One region of the Micromonospora sp. WMMD1219 genome, then DNA from elsewhere that is predicted to be linked to it. Evidence: riboswitches for the same ligand, from Rfam matches in the RefSeq annotation. Region 1 holds a riboswitch; each other region holds the start of a gene.
The links. Region 1 has a riboswitch for cobalamin ahead of ACN27C_RS19725 (VWA domain-containing protein). Riboswitches for the same ligand answer to the same signal wherever they lie in the genome.
Positions count from the first base shown of each region.

Region 2: linked by a shared signal. The riboswitch ahead of ACN27C_RS27160 (ribonucleoside-diphosphate reductase subunit alpha) and the one ahead of ACN27C_RS19725 (VWA domain-containing protein) in region 1 are both predicted to bind cobalamin.
Region 3: linked by a shared signal. The riboswitch ahead of ACN27C_RS30870 (peptidase) and the one ahead of ACN27C_RS19725 (VWA domain-containing protein) in region 1 are both predicted to bind cobalamin.

Region 1 covers NZ_CP186057.1:4,127,228-4,132,385, reverse strand. The annotation lists gene ACN27C_RS19740 (precorrin-2 C(20)-methyltransferase) at 1-431, shown strand, start outside; gene cobM (precorrin-4 C(11)-methyltransferase) at 432-1,187, opposite strand; gene cbiE (precorrin-6y C5,15-methyltransferase (decarboxylating) subunit CbiE) at 1,184-2,392, opposite strand; cobalamin riboswitch at 2,463-2,606, shown strand; gene ACN27C_RS19725 (VWA domain-containing protein) at 2,653-4,656, shown strand; gene cobO (cob(I)yrinic acid a,c-diamide adenosyltransferase) at 4,656-5,158, shown strand, end outside.
Region 2 covers NZ_CP186057.1:5,798,007-5,803,164, reverse strand. The annotation lists gene ACN27C_RS27165 (ribonucleotide-diphosphate reductase subunit beta) at 1-273, opposite strand, end outside; gene ACN27C_RS27160 (ribonucleoside-diphosphate reductase subunit alpha) at 264-2,660, opposite strand; cobalamin riboswitch at 2,775-2,991, opposite strand; gene ACN27C_RS27155 (PrsW family intramembrane metalloprotease) at 3,111-3,956, shown strand; gene ACN27C_RS27150 (LysE family translocator) at 4,021-4,641, opposite strand; gene ACN27C_RS27145 (acyl-CoA thioesterase) at 4,645-5,157, opposite strand.
Region 3 covers NZ_CP186057.1:6,609,941-6,615,098, reverse strand. The annotation lists gene ACN27C_RS30885 (sensor histidine kinase) at 1-1,183, opposite strand, end outside; gene ACN27C_RS30880 (ABC transporter permease) at 1,422-2,447, shown strand; gene ACN27C_RS30875 (ABC transporter ATP-binding protein) at 2,444-3,127, shown strand; cobalamin riboswitch at 3,254-3,446, shown strand; gene ACN27C_RS30870 (peptidase) at 3,545-4,588, shown strand; gene ACN27C_RS30865 (hypothetical protein) at 4,624-5,106, shown strand.

The DNA.
Region 1 (5,158 bases):
CCGACGTCACGGTCCGCGTGGTGCCGGGCATCTCGGCGGTCCAGGCCGTCGCGGCGCGTGCGGGCGCGCCCATCGGCGCCGATTTCGCGGTGCTGAGCCTCTCCGACCGGCTCAAGCCGTGGGAGGTGGTGGAGAAGCGACTGCGTGCCGTCGCCGAGGCCGACCTGGTGCTCGCGCTGTTCAACCCGCGCTCGCGCTCACGCACCGAGCAGTTGGCACGGGCCAAGGCGGTGCTGCTGGAACAGAAGCCGTCGGCCACGGTCGTGGTTGTCGGGCGCGACGTCGGACGACCCGGCGAGAGCCTCTGCGTGACGAGTCTCGGCGAGATGGAGCCGGAGACGATCGACATGAGGTGCCTGGTGCTCATCGGTGCCTCGGCCACCCGCGTCACCGAAAACGGCCAGGTCTGGAGTCCTCGATTCGTGCGGTGATCAGGCGTGGGTGCGCCGCTCGCGGCCGGCCGCGTACAGAAACGACTCGCCGCCGCGAACATCTGGCGCCAGCGCCGGCCCGACGAGGATGACGGCGGCCTGGCGCAGCCCTGCGGCCTCCACCTGCTCACCGATGTCAGCCAGCGTCGCGCGCAGCACGAGTTCACCGGGCTGGGTTGCCCGGGACACCACTACGGCGGGGCAGGTCGCGCCGTAGTGCTCGGCCAGCTCAGCGGCCAGCTCCCGGGTCCGGGTGACCGCCAGGTGCAGTGCCAGCGTCGCGCCGGTCGTCGCGAAGGCAGCGAGCCTCTCCCCTTCGGGCATCGCCGTCGAGCGGGCCTGGGCGCGGGTGAGCACAACAGACTGAGCCAGCTCGGGAACAGTCAGCTCGGCACCCACGATGGCGGCGGCCGCGGCGTAGGCGGGGACGCCCGGAGTGATGTCCCACGGCACCTGGGCCGCGTCGAGCCGACGAGCCTGCTCGTGGACGGCCGAGTACAGCGACGGGTCCCCGGAGCACAGTCGGACCACATCGAGGCCTTCGGCGTGCGCCCGGATCAGCTGCGCGGTGATCTCGTCGAGGTCGAGGTGCTGGGTGTCCACCAGGCGGGCACGCGGGCGGCAATGGCCGAGCACTCCCGCGTCCAGGTAGGTGCCCGCGTACAAGCAGACGTCGGCAGCGTTCAGTAGCCGAACGGCCCGTAGCGTGAGCAGGTCGGCGGCGCCGGGTCCGGCCCCGACGAAGTGGACGGTCATGACGCTCCCTTGGTGACGGACCACTGGCTGACCGCACGCCCCGGCGACCAGCCGGTGAAACGACCGAGCGGTTCGGCTCGCTCGACGTGCAGCCGTACCAGCTCGCCGCCGTGGCGGCGGTAACGCTCCAGCAGGACAGCCTCGGTCTCGGCCGTGACGCCGTGCACGACGAGCCGTCCGCCGGTATGCAACGCCGCCCAGCAGCCGTCCAGCACCCCCGGCGTCGTCGCGCCTCCACCGACGAACACCGCGTCGGGACGTCGCAGGTGGCGCAATGCGTCAGGTGCCCTTGCCTGGACGACTTCGAGCGAGGGCACCCCGTGGCGCTGCGCGTTGGCACGAACCAGGGCGGCCCGATCGGCACGTGGCTCGATCGCGACCGCATGGGCTGTCGGCCACGCGCGCATCCACTCCACCCCGATCGATCCGCTGCCGGCGCCGACATCCCAGAGCAGCTGCCCGGGGGCGGACGACAGCCGCGCCAGTGCGCTGGCGCGCAGGTCGCGCTTGGTGATCTGCCCGGTGTGCTCGAACGCCTCGTCCGGCAGCACCGCTCCGGCCGCCCACCCCGGCCCGGTCCCCCGGACCTGCACGGCCACGACGTTCAGCCTCGGCACATCGGTGACATTCCAGCTGCGCGCTACCGCCTCCACCCGTGACTCCGTCGGCGACCCCAGGTCACCGAGCACGACCAGCCGCGAGTCACCCCAGCGGTGTTCCGCGAGCAACCCCGCGACGGCCGCGGGCGTCGACTCGTCACTGGACAGCACCAGCAGCCGGCGGCCCGCGGCGAGGGCTGGCACAAGCAGCCGGGTATCTCGGCCCACGAGGCTGATCACCGTCGTGGTCTCGGCTGGCCAGCCCATCCGCGCCCGCGCAAGAGCGACTGATGACACCGCCGGCACGACCGTCACCCGTTCGGCGCCGAGGATATCCAGCAACGTCGTGCCGATGCCAGACAGAAGCGGATCTCCCGAGGCGAGAGCGACGACCGGCGCACGGCGGCCTTCCAACGTGCTGGCGAGGCTCTCGCGGAGCGGGACGGGCCAGATGACCCGGTCCTGCCCCTTGACCGCAGGCACCGACTCGAGGTGCCGGCGGCCGCCCAGCAGGGTCGCCGCGCTGCGTACCAGTGCTCGGGCCGGTTCGGCCAGACTCACCCAACCATCGGCTCCGAGCCCGACGACGGTGACGTGCGCGCTCATAAAGGTGAACCTTAGCCCCGCGTATTCGGGACCGAGACCCCTGCCCGGACCGTCAGGACAGCGTCTAGGGTGGCTGGCGAAGGTTCGAGGTGCCCCACGCCGACGGCTACGGGGAGAATCTGGGAAGCCGGTGAAAGTCCGGCACAGGGCCCGCTGCGGTGACCCCGGCACAGACCGGGGAAGTCCGAAGACCGGCCTCGATCCGACCCGCGACGCGACCGCGACGCGGACCGCCATGGCAGATCGAGCGGGAGCCCTACATGCCAGCGCAGTACCCTTTCTGTGCCGTCGTCGGCTCTGACGACATGACCCTCGCCCTCACCCTGGTCGCCATCGACCCGCTCATCGGCGGTGTCCTGGTCCGTGGGGAGAAGGGCACCGCCAAGACCACCACCGTCCGGGCACTGACCCAAGTGCTGCCCCCCGTCCGGGTCTTCGAGGGCGACCGTTTCTCCGTCGACCCGGACGACCCCGCCGCGATGTCTCCCGACGGACCGTTCGAGCCGCGTGCGCGAGTCGTCGAGCGGCGGGTTCGGCTCGTGGAGCTCCCGATCGGTGCCAGCGACGACCGGGTGACCGGCTCCCTTCACCTCGACGCCGCGCTGCGCGACAGTGTCGTCGCCTTCGAGCCGGGTCTGCTGGCTCGTGCCCACCGCGGTCTGCTTTACGTCGACGAGGTGAACCTGCTGCACGACCACCTGGTCGACCTGTTGCTCGACGCTGCAGCCACCGGACGGGTAAGCGTCGAGCGCGACGGCATCTCCGTCGAACACGCCTCCCGGTTCGTGCTGATCGGCACGATGAACCCCGAGGAGGGCGAGCTACGCCCGCAACTGCTGGACCGCTTCGGCCTGACCGTCGAGGTGGCCGCTCCGCGCGACCCGGCGTCGCGCGTGGAGGCCGTTCGCCGCCGACTTGCCTTCGACGCCGACCCCGAGACGTTCACCGCGGCCTGGGCGCCCGCGCAGGCGCAGCTGCGCGCCCGTCTGGCCGAGGCGCAACGCTCGGTGGCAGCGGTGGCGCTCGACACGGAAACGCTGACGGCGATCGCCGAGATCTGCGCCGCGTTCGACGTAGAGGGGCTCCGCGCCGACCTGGTGACCGCCCGGACGGCCGCCGCACACGCCGCCTGGCAGGGACGTGACCAGGTGACCCGCGCGGACATCCGCGTGGCAGCCCGGCTTGCCCTGCCGCACCGGCGTCGGCGCAACCCGTTCGACGAGCCGGGCTTGGACGAGGAGCGCCTCGACCAGCTACTCGGCCGCGACGATCCCGGCCCCGAGGATGACGGCCCGGGTGACGGCCCCGGCGGGACGCCGCACGACGATCGGGCCGAGCAGGCACCCGCGGGCGGCGCATCGGAGTCCCTTCCGCGCTCCGGCGCCGAGCCCGGCCGGCAGGCACCGCCGGCGAATGCGGCGAGCGAGACGGTCACCCCGGCTGGTCAGCCGGTTCGCGCCCGGCTGCTCGTCGTGCACGGCACCGGGAAGGGCCAGTCCGGACGCCGCTCGCAAGCGCGTACCCCTCAGGGCCGCGTCGCCGGGGTGAAACGCGACCGGTCCACCACCGGTCGGCTTCACCTGCCCGCCACCATCTCCGCCGCCGCACCGCACCAGGTTTCCCGTGGCGGCCGCACCACCGGACGCGGCCTCGTGCTGTCCGCCATCGACCTGCGTCGGGCCGAGACCGTCGGTCGGGAATCCAACCTCGTCCTGCTCTGCGTCGACGCGTCCGGGTCGATGGCGGCGCGCCGTCGGATGGAGCAGGTCAAGGCAGCGGTCCTCGCGCTGCTGCTGGACGCCTACCGTCGTCGTGACAAGGTGGCCCTGGTGACGTTCCGCCAGCAAACCGCGGACGTCACGTTGCCGCCGACCGGCTCGGTCGACGTCGCCGCACGCCGTCTGGCGCAGCTGCCCGCCGGCGGACGAACCCCGCTCGCCGAAGGCCTCGAGCAGTCGGCGGGGGTGCTGCGCCGGGAGGCGCTGCGCGACCCGTCGCGCCGTGCCTTGCTCGTGGTCGTCACCGACGGGCGGGCCACTGCCGGGCCTGATGCGCTCGGCCGTGCCCATCGCCACGCCCGGCACCTCGCCGTGTCCGGCGCGCAGAGCGTTGTCGTCGACTGCGAGACAGGCCGCTTCCGGCTCGGGTTGGCGGCTGAGCTCGCCGCCCACCTACGGGCCGAGTACGTGCCACTCGGCGAGGTGACGGCCGACGGTCTCACCGGTGTGGTGCGCGCCGCGACCGCCCGTGAGGCGGTGGCCTGATGCCGCAGGGAAAGCCGCTCGTCGTGCCGGAAGACGGGCTCAGCACGCGGCAGCGTCGCAACCGCCCGCTGCTGATGGTCCACACCGGTAACGGCAAGGGAAAGTCGACCGCCGCTTTCGGCCTGGCGATGCGGGCCTGGAACCAGGGCTGGAATATCGGCGTCTTCCAGTTTGTCAAGTCCGCCAAGTGGCGCATCGGCGAGCAGACCGTGCTCGAACGCCTCGCCCGGCTACACGAGGAAACCGGCGAAGGCGGTCCGGTCGAGTGGCACAAGATGGGCTCGGGCTGGTCATGGAGCCGCAAGAGTGGCACCGACGACGACCACTCCGCCGCGGCAGCGGAGGGATGGGCCGAAGTCAAGCGACGCATCCAGGCCGAGCGGCACCGCCTGTACGTGCTCGACGAGTTCACCTACCCGATGCAGTGGGGCTGGGTGGACGTCGACGATGTCGTCGAGACGCTGGCGAACCGCCCGGGCACCCAGCACGTAATCGTCACAGG
Region 2 (5,158 bases), 1.7 Mb from region 1:
CTGGTAGAGGTTGAGCACCAGGTTGTTGGCGACGATGGTGTCGCCGGTGGCGAAGAACGCCACCAGCCGCGACACCAGGTGCCGTTCGGCGGGGGACAGCTTCGCCAGGTCGGCGAGGTCTCCGTGCAGGTCGACCTCCTCGACCGTCCAGGTGTTCTTGATGGCGTCCTTGAACCGGTCGAAGAAGCGCGGGTAGCGCATCGGCCGCAAGGTCAGGTCCATGCCGGGGTCGAGCAGCATGTGCCGGGTCGGTGCGGTGGTGGTCACTGGCATGCCTCGCAGCTCTCGGGGTTCTCCAGGGAACAGGCCAGCGCCTCGTCGTCGCTCACGGCGGAGACCACCCCGGAGACCGCGGCGAGCACCGGCGCGACGGTGGCCTGCTGGATGCGGGTGGCGGGACGGGAACGCAGGTAGTAGGTGGTCTTCAGCCCGGCCTTCCAGGCGTACAGGTACATCGAGGAGAGCTTGCCGATGGTCGGCGCGCTCAGGAACAGGTTCAGCGACTGGGACTGGTCGACGAAGGGCGCCCGCGCGGCGGCCAGGTCGATCAGCGCCCGCTGCGGCAGCTCCCAGGCGGTGCGGAACAGCTCCCGCACCGGCGCGGGCAGCTCGGTGATGTCCTGCACCGAGCCCTCGGCCCGCTTGATCCGGTCGCGGACCTGCGGCGTCCACAGCCCGCGCGCCTTCAGCTCCCGCACCAGGTACGTGTTGACCTGGAGGAACTCCCCGGACATGGTTTCGCGCTTGAACAGGTTGGACACCTGCGGCTCGACGCACTCGTAGCACCCGGCGATGGACGCGATGGTGGCGGTCGGCGCGATCGCCACCAGCAGCGAGTTGCGCAGCCCGTGCTCGGCGATCCGCTCGCGCAGCGCCGCCCACCGCTGCGTCTGCGCCGGCTCCGCGCCCCACAGGTCCGGGTGCAGGTCACCCTTGGCGGCCCGGGTCTGCGGGTACGCCGGATGCGGGCCGAACTGCTCGGCCAGCCCGGCGGAGGTCTCCAGCGCGGTCAGCAGGATCTCCTCCTGCACGCGGGTGGACAGCTCCCGGGCCTGGGCCGAGTCGAACGGCAGGCGCAGCGTGAAGAACGCGTCCTGCAGGCCCATCAACCCGAGCCCGACCGGCCGCCAGCGCGGGTTCGACGCCGCCGCCTGCTCGGCCGGGTAGTAGTTGATGTCGATCACCCGGTCGAGGAAGACCACAGCCGTACGCACGGTGGCGCGCAGCCGCTCCCAGTCCACCCCGTCGGCGGTGACGTGGGCGCCGAGGTTCACCGAGCCGAGGTTGCACACGGCGGTCTCGGTGTCGTCGTTCACCTCCAGGATCTCCGTGCACAGGTTGGACAGGTGGATCACGTTGCCCGGCTCACCGGTCTGGTTGGACAGCCGGTTCGCGGCGTCCTTGAACGTCATCCAGCCGTTGCCGGTCTGCGCGAGCGTGCGCATCATCCGCCCGTACAGGTCCCGGGCCCGCACCGTGCGGACCGCGTTCTTCTCGGCCGCCCGGTACGCGGCGTCGAACGCCTCGCCGTACAGGTCGGGCAGCTCCGGGGCGTCCGACGGGTCGACCAGCGACCACTCGCCGTCGGCCTCGACCCGGCGCATGAACTCGTCCGGGATCCAGTTGGCCAGGTTGAGGTTGTGCGTACGCCGCGACTCCTCGCCGGTGTTGTCCCGCAGCTCCAGGAACTCCTCCACGTCCGGGTGCCACGGCTCCAGGTAGACGCAGGCCGCGCCCTTGCGCCGGCCGCCCTGGTTGACCGCGGCCACCCCGGCGTCGAGCGTCTTGAGGAACGGCACGATGCCGTTGGACCGGCCGTTGGTGCCCCGGATCAGCGCGCCCCGGCCACGCACCCGCGACCAGGCGATGCCGATGCCGCCGGAGAACTTCGACAGCTTCGCCACCTGGTGGTACCGCTCGTAGATCGAGTCCAGCTCGTCGCGCGGCGAGTCGACCAGGAAGCACGACGACATCTGGGTGTGCCGGGTGCCGGAGTTGAACAGCGTGGGGGAGCTGGGCAGGTAGGCCAGACTGGACATCAGCCGGTAGAACCCGACCGCCTCGCCGGGGGTGCGGGACAGCCCGCAGGCCACCCGCAGCAGCCAGTACTGCGGCGTCTCCACCACCAGCCGCGTCTGCGGGTGCCGCAGCAGGTAGCGGTCGGCCACCGTGCGCAGTCCGAAGTACTCGAACCGCAGGTCGCCGTCCGGGTCCACGGCGTCGTCGAGCTTGCGGGCGTGCCGGGCCACGAACGCGGCCGTCTCGTCGCCGATCAGGCCCAGCCCGTGCGCGTACGCGATCGACTGGCTGAAGCTCGCCACGCCCTGGCCGCGGACCTCCTTGTCCACGTACGCGGCGAGCAGCCGCGCCGCCAGCTTCGAGTACTGCGGCTCCTCGCCGATCAGCTCCGCCGCGGTCTGGATCGACAACCGGTCCAGCTCGGCGGTGGTCGCCCCGTCGTAGAGCCCGCTTATCGTCTTGGTGGCCACCCGCAGCGGGTCCACCTCGTCCAGGTCGGCGACCCAGCGCTCGACCGCCCGGACGATCTTGTTGACGTCCACCGGCTCGGTGTCGCCGTCCCGCTTGCGTACCCGCATGGCCGGGCGGCGGGCCTCGGACCCGGCGGTCCCGGACGGGGGACTCTCCTGTACGACAGTCATGACCTCTCCTCGCTGTCACCGTCTGGAGACGGCGGGAGACGCCAACGGGCGCGGCACGGCCGGCCCGGCTGCTGGCGTCGGTCGTCCCGCGCGACCTCCGACCGCCGTACGCCGGAGGCGCACGGCGCGCTGGCAGGTCTTCGGACTCGCGGGCCCGACCGGGGTCGCCGGTCGCCTACCGGCCGTCGCTTCCCAGGCCGGTGGCCCAGTGCTGTTGACGGCTGTCGTTCCCACTCACCGCTGCGGGGCAGTCCCGGACTTCCACCGGGTTCCCTCTTGCCTCGGCCCCGCCCCGGAGGGTTCGGCCGAACCAGCTGCGGCACCACCATATATGGCGGTGAGGGCTTGCGTGCAACACCAGATGTCGTGTCGGCGTGTCGGAATGATCTCACCGTCCACAGTGCCCACCCCCGATTCGGGCGCGGCCCGGCGGGAGCGATACTCGGCGGTATGGGGAATACCGGGCGCCGCTGGGCGTGGGTGGCGGTCCTGCTCGTCGGCGTCGGGCTCCACCTGCTGGTGCTGGAGACACTCGCCGGCACCGGGACCGTCACGTTCGTACCGGCGCTGATCGTGCTCGGCGCGTCCGTCGCACCCGCCACGTTCCTGGCCTTCGCCCAGGGACGGCCGGCCCGCCGCCCGGTCCCCGGCTCCGTCGTCGGCGTCGCCGCGCTCCTCGGCGGTGTGATCGGCGTGGTCGCCGCCGGCTGGCTGGAGTACGGCACCCTGCACCGCCTCGGCGTCCTGCCGATGGCGCTCGTCGGCCTGGCCGAGGAGACCGCCAAGCTGATCGTGCCGGCCGGCATCCTCCTGCTGTGGCGGCGGCACCCGTCCCCGGCGCAGGGGCTGGTGATCGGCGTGGCCTCCGGCGCCGGGTTCGCCGCGCTGGAGACCATGGGCTACGCGTTCGCCGCGTTCGTCGGGTCGGAGGGCAACCTCGGCGCGGTCGAGCGGACGCTGCTGGTACGCGGTCTCACCGCGCCCGCCGCGCACCTGGCGTGGACCGGGCTGACCGCCGCCGCGCTGTTCACGTTCGCCGCCGCGCCCGGCGGCCGCAGACTGGCGGCGTTCCTGCTCACCTTCGCCGCCGCCGTCACGCTGCACACCTGCTGGGACACGTTCGGCACCCAGCCCGCGTACGTGTTCATCGGCGGCGTGTCACTGGGCTGGGTGCTGCTGCGCCTGCACCTGGACCGCGAGCGTCCGCCGGCGTCCGGGACGCCGCCGGCGTCGAACCGGGACCGGCCTCATGATCATCGCCAGTTCGCCGAGGTGGCGGGGTCGGAGCACTTCTGATGCCGCCACCCCGGCGTGGTGGAGTCGATCAACCGGCCTGGGCATCGCCGACCCCCGACGCGTCTCAGCCGGCGGCCAGCCGGACGCCGAGCGCGACGAAGGCGACAGCGCAGAGCCGGTCGACACGCCGCGACCAGCGGCTGTCGCCCCACCGGCCGGCGAACCGCCCGGCGCCCACCCCGAGCGCCAGGTCCACGGTGAGCTGCACCGCGACGAACATCGCACCGAGCAGCACCAGTTGCGCCGCCACCGGACCCGCCTCGGGCCGGACGAACTGCGGCAGGAACGCCACGCTGAACAGGATCATCTTCGGGTTGAGCAGGTTCGTCAGCAGCCCGCGCCGGAACGCCCGCCCGGCGCCGCCGTCCGGCCGGTCCGCCGGGGCGCGCCGGCCCGTGCCGCGCAGCGCCCGCAGGCCCAGCACGATCAGGTACGCCGCACCGGCCCACCGGATCGCGGTGAACAGCACCGGGGACGCGGCGATGACGGTGGCGAGCCCGGCCACCACGGCGGCGACGTGCACCGCCTCCCCGGCGGCGACCCCGAGCGCGGCCACCGCGCCGGCCCGCGGGCCGTACCGGGTGGCGTTCGCGAGCACGAACATCATGTCCGGCCCCGGGGTGAGCATGAGCACCACGATCGCGGCGAGGTAACCGGCGAGCGTGGCCGCCGACAGTCCGAGCACCGCTCAGCCCTCCCCGGCGCCGTCGAGCAGCGCCCGGCGCAGCGCCAGCCGGTGTTCGCGCCGGATCTGCGCCTCCCGGTAGCGCCGCCGGTCACCGTCGGTCTCGGCGTGCAGCGGCGGCACCGGCCGGGGCTGCCCGTCGTCGTCGACCGCCACCATCACCAGGTGCGCGGTGGCGACGTCGACCGGCGGCACCGCGCGGTCCCACCGGTCCGCGCTGACCTTCACCGCCACCTCCATCGAGCTGCGGCCGGCCCAGGTGATCCGGGCGTCCACGTGGACCACGTCCCCGACGCGTACCGCACGCAGGAACGCGGTCTCGTCGATGGCGGCGGTGACGGCCGGTCCGTCGGAGTGGCGGGCGGCGACCACGCCGGCGACCGAGTCGATCAGGTTGAGGATGCGCCCGCCGTGGACCGTGCCCATCAGGTTGGTGTGGTGCTGGTCCATGATCTGCGACAGGGTCAGGTGCGAGGCCGACGGTGGTCGGCCGGTGAGCGTGATGGTGTCGGGCACT
Region 3 (5,158 bases), 2.5 Mb from region 1:
TGAGGGGAAGCCGGGCGGTCAGGTCGGTGCCGTGACCGGGCGCGGACTCGACGGCCAGGGTGCCGCCGAGGGTGTCCATGCGGGCACGCATGGCCGCCAGGCCGAAGCCGCCGCTGTCGGCGTCGGGGGCGGACGTCCGTTCGGGGTCGAAGCCGCGCCCGTCGTCGACGACGTGCAGGGCGACGTGGTCGCCGAGATTGCTGAGGGTGACCTCGGCGGTGGTGGCCCGGGCGTGCCGGACCGTGTTCGCGAGGGCGGACTGGGCGACACGCAGGAGAGCCACCTCCTGGGCGGTCGACAGCGGCACGGGGTCGCCGACGAGGTGGAAGCGCGCGGTGAGGCGGTGGCGGGCGCTGGTGGTGGTGCACAGGCGCTCCAGTGCACCGGCCAGGGTGGTGCCCTCCAGGGCGGGCGGGGTGAGTGCGGCGACGAAGCGCCGGGCCTCGGCGAGGTTGTCCACGGCGACCTGGCGGGCCGCGTCGACGTGGCCCGCGGCGGCGTCGGTCCGGCCGGGCAGGGCGCGCTCGGCGGCGCGCAGCAGCAGCTGGATGCTGGACAGGCCCTGGGCGAGGGTGTCGTGGATCTCGCGGGCCAGACGCTCGCGTTCGGCGAGTACGCCGGCGGTGTGCTGGGCCCGGGCCAGGTCGGCCCGGGTGGCGGTGAGTTCCTCGATCAGTTGCCTGCGCTGCTCGCTCTCCCGGTACAGCGCCTGGTATCCCCACACCACCCCGACGGCGACGGCGGCGCCGAGCGCGGGACCGATCGCCACGGCCGGGGTGAAGGAGCCGGTGTGGGCGGCGAACCCGGCGACGGCAGCCGCGGCGGTGACGATCACGGCAGCCAGGCCGGCGCGGCGCGGCAGCAGGTGGAGCTGGAGGAAGTACAGCGGAAAGGCCACCCAGATCGCGTCGGGGGACAGGCCCAGCAGCAACAGCCACACGGCGCCCACGGCGGCCAGCCACCACGCGGCGGTCCGCCGCGAGCGGCGGATGCGGGGAAGGAACGGCCCGGCGGCGTACGTCAGGCCGAACGCCGCCGCAGCAGCGACGATCAGTCCGGCGTGGGGCCGGTCGACGGCCACCGCCCGGCCGGCGACCAGGACGAGCAGGCCGGCGATCAGCAGGTGAAGGCACCAGGCCAAGGCCCGGATGGTCGGCGTCAGGACGGGGGCAGCGGTGCTCACAGTGCGTCCCACGTTACCGAGGCAGGCGGCCCGGGGGCCTCTATCGAAAGTTAGAACCCGGGTGCCGTCTTCCGGCCCGCGAAGTGCCGTCCTACGCCAGACGCGCACACGGGCGTCGGCAGCGATGGTGGATCCATACCGCTTCCACCGCTGGAAAGGACAGGCCGAGGCCGTGTTCGTCGCCTGGAGAGATCTGAAGTTCGCCAAGGGGCGCTTTGCCCTGATGGGGACCGTCATCATGTTGATCACCCTGCTGGTCGGGCTGCTGTCCGGGTTGACGGCCGGACTGGGCCAGCAGAACGTCTCGGCCATCACCGGCCTGCCCGCCGACAGGATCGCCTTCCAGGCACCCGGCGACGGCCAGAGTGTGTCGTACTCCAACTCCACGGTCACCGAGAAGCAGTGGGAGCAGTGGGCCGAGGCCCCCGGAGTCACCGGTGCCGAGCCGCTGGGCATCACCACCACCAAGGCCACCGCCGGGGACAGAAGCGCCGGGGTCTCCGCCTTCGGCGTCCGGCCCGGCTCCCGCCTGGCCCCCGACAGCGGCCGGATCGACGGGCGCTCGGCAGTGCTGTCCACCAAGGCCGCCGACGACCTCGGCGTGCAGGCCGGTGACTCGATCACGCTGGCCGCGCAGCAACTCACAGTGGCTGCAGTACGGGGCGACGCCTCCTTCAGTCACACCCCTGTGGTGTGGACCAGCTTGGACGCGTGGCAGCGGATCGCGCCTCCCACCGGCACCGGTGGCGGCGGCCCGACGGCCACCGTCGTCGCCCTGACCACCACCTCGGGGGCCGATCTGGCGGCCATCGACCGGCAGGCGGGCACCGAGACGGTCTTCGTCGACGACTCGCTGTCCGCGATCGGCTCCTACACCTCCGAGAACGGCTCCCTACAGCTGATGCGCGGCTTCCTGTTCGCCATCTCCGCCCTGGTCATCGGTGCCTTCTTCACCGTCTGGACCATCCAGCGCAGCGGTGACGTCGCCGTGCTGAAGGCACTCGGCGCCTCCACCGCCAACCTTCTCAAGGACGCCCTCGGACAGGCCGTCGTCCTGCTCACCGGCGGCACGCTGCTCGGCACCGGCATCGCCGCCGCCCTCGGCGCCCTCGTCGCCGGGTCCGCGGTGCCGTTCCTCCTGACCCCGGTGACCGTCCTGCTCCCCGCGGCCGTGATCGTCATCCTCGGCGCGCTCGGAGCCGCTCTGTCCATCCGCCGCATCACCTCCGTCGACCCGCTGACCGCCCTGGGGAGCGCCCGATGAGCCTGAACCTGACCGACGTCACCCTCACCTACCCCGACGGCGAGGGCCGCCTGACCGCCCTCGACCGCGTCACCCTGGACGTACCCAAGGGCAGCCTGACCGCAGTGATCGGCCCTTCCGGCTCCGGCAAGTCCAGCCTCCTCGCGGTCGCCGCCACCCTCATCACCCCCGACTCCGGCACCGTCACCGTCGACGGCACCCCCACCACCGGCATGATCAGGAGCGAACTCGCCGACCTGCGCCGCCGCAGGATCGGCATCGTCTTCCAGCAGCCCAACCTGCTGCCCTCCCTCACCGCCGCCGAGCAGCTCCAGGTCATGGCCCACATCGACGGCCGCCCGCCGGCCACGGCCCGCACCCGCGCCATGGAACTCCTCGACGCGGTCGGCCTCGCCGGCCAGGCCGACCGCCGGCCCCACCAGCTCTCCGGCGGCCAGCGCCAGCGCGTCAACATCGCCCGCGCCCTGATGAACGACCCCACCGTGCTGCTCGTCGACGAACCCACCAGCGCCCTCGACCACGAACGCGGCGCCGCCGTCATCGACCTGATCACCCGCCTCACCCACCAGCAGGCCACCGCCACCGTCCTGGTCACCCACGACCGCACGCTCCTCACCGCCGCCGACCAGATCGCCGAGGTCCACGACGGCCGCCTCCACCTTCCGGCACCGGCCCGCTGAAGCGGCGCGACCCACGAGCTGTCCGGCCCGCAGCAGCAACCCGGCGTACGCCGGGACGCCGGCCCGTCCCCGGCCGGCGGGAACGCGGTCGCGGCCGACGGAATGTGAGACCGCCGACTCCGCCGCTCGTCACGGCACGTGTGCGGCTCCTGGCGCATTGACACCGGGGCTACGGCCACATAAGACTGTCGCGACAACTGAACCACCGCGTGTACGTGCGGGGGAAGACCGGTCGAAATCCGGCGCTGGCCCGCAACGGTAGGCCGTCCAGTGGACTCTGGCGGCGAGCCCGAATACCCGTCGTACGCGTGAATCCGCTCCCCACCCGTCGTGGCCCACGGGTCGGAGTCCCGACCGACCCGGCGTTGCCGCATCGGCCGGGCTTTCGACGACCGCCGGGCCGGAAAGGCGCTTCCGATGGTCGTCCGCCGAAGCCGGCACCGCCTGCTCGCGCTCCTCTGCGGCGTGCTCGCCGCCCTCATCCTCACCACACCGGCCGTCGCCGCACCCGAGCGCGCCGCCCTCACCCGCCCCGAGGCCGCCGCCGGCTGGCTCGCCCGGCAACTGGTCGACGGGGAACGCTTCGAGGCGGTCTTCGACGGCGTCGCCTACCCCGACCAGGGGCTGACCCTCGACGCCGTGTTCGCCTTCGCCGCCGCGGGCGCCGCCGACGACTACAGCGCCGACGCGCTGGCCTGGGTCACCCGGCCGGACGTCCGCGACGGATACGTCGGCGACGGCGTCGCCGAGGCGTACGCGGGCGCCACAGCCAAGCTCGCCCTCGCCGTGCAGGTGCGCGGCGGCGACCCGGCCGACGTCGGCGGGGTCGACCTGATCGCCCGGCTGCGCTCGCTCCAGACGCCGGCCGGCCGGTTCAGCGACCGGTCCGCGTACGGCGACTACAGCAACGCGTTCAGCCAGTCCTTCGCGCTGCTGGCGCTGGACCGCACAGCGGCCGGGGCGCCACCGGCGGCGGCCGCCTGGCTGGCCGGCACCCGATGCCCGGACGGCGGCTACCCGCTGCTGCCCGCGCAACCGGTCTGCGTGTCCGACGTGGACGCGACCGCGCTCGCGACGCAGGCGCTGCGCGCCGCGGGGCGTCCGGCCGACGCCGCCGCCGGGCTGCGCTGGCTCGTGTCCGTCCAAGGTGCCGACGGCGGCTTCGCCAACGCCGCCGGCGCGCCGAACGCCAACAGCACCGGCCTCGCCGCGCAGGCCCTGCGCGACGGCAGCCGGCCCCTGGCCTGGGCGCGCGCCCGGGTGTTCCTCGCCGGACTCCAGGTCGGCTGCGCCGGGGCACCGGCGGACCGGGGCGCTGTCGACTTCGACGGCGGCGGCTTCGACCCGGCCACCGCGCCGCGGGCCACCGCCCAGGCCGTCCTCGGTCTCACCGGGACCGGGTACGCCCGCCTGTCCGCCGCCGGTGCCGAACCCGGCGCGCCGGCGCTCGCCTGCCCGTGAACCCCCTCGCCGCTCACCCGATCACAGGAGGACCCGTGTTCCGTCGTTCCACAGTCCGCAGTTGGCTGGCCGGCCTGCTGGCCGCCGCCGTGGTGGGCGTCGCGCTGACCGCCGCCGAACCCGCGCCCCGGGCGGCGCACGCCGCCGCCTGCGTCGGCACCTCGGGAGTCACAGTGGTCGTCGACTTCGCCGCACTCGGCGGCGGCGTCCAGGTCGGATGTGCCCCGGGTGACCCGGCCACCGGCCTGGCCGCGCTGCAGGCCGCCGGCTTCACAGTCACCGGCACCGCCCGCTGGGGCCTGGCCTTCGTCTGCCGGATCAACGGCAAGCCCACCGCCGCGACCGAGCCGTGCGTCAACACCCCGCCGGTCACGGCGTACTGGTCGTACTGGCACGCCCCCAGCGGCGGCTCCTGGTCCTACAGCACGTCCGGGGCGACCAGCTACAACCCCGCGCCGGGCAGTGTCGAGGGCTGGTCCTTCGGCGCCGGCGCCCCGCCGAGCATCGCCGCTCCCTAGGTGTGACCAGCGGCGCACCGGGTGCCGGCCGCTGCTCTGGCGTCGTCGCGCG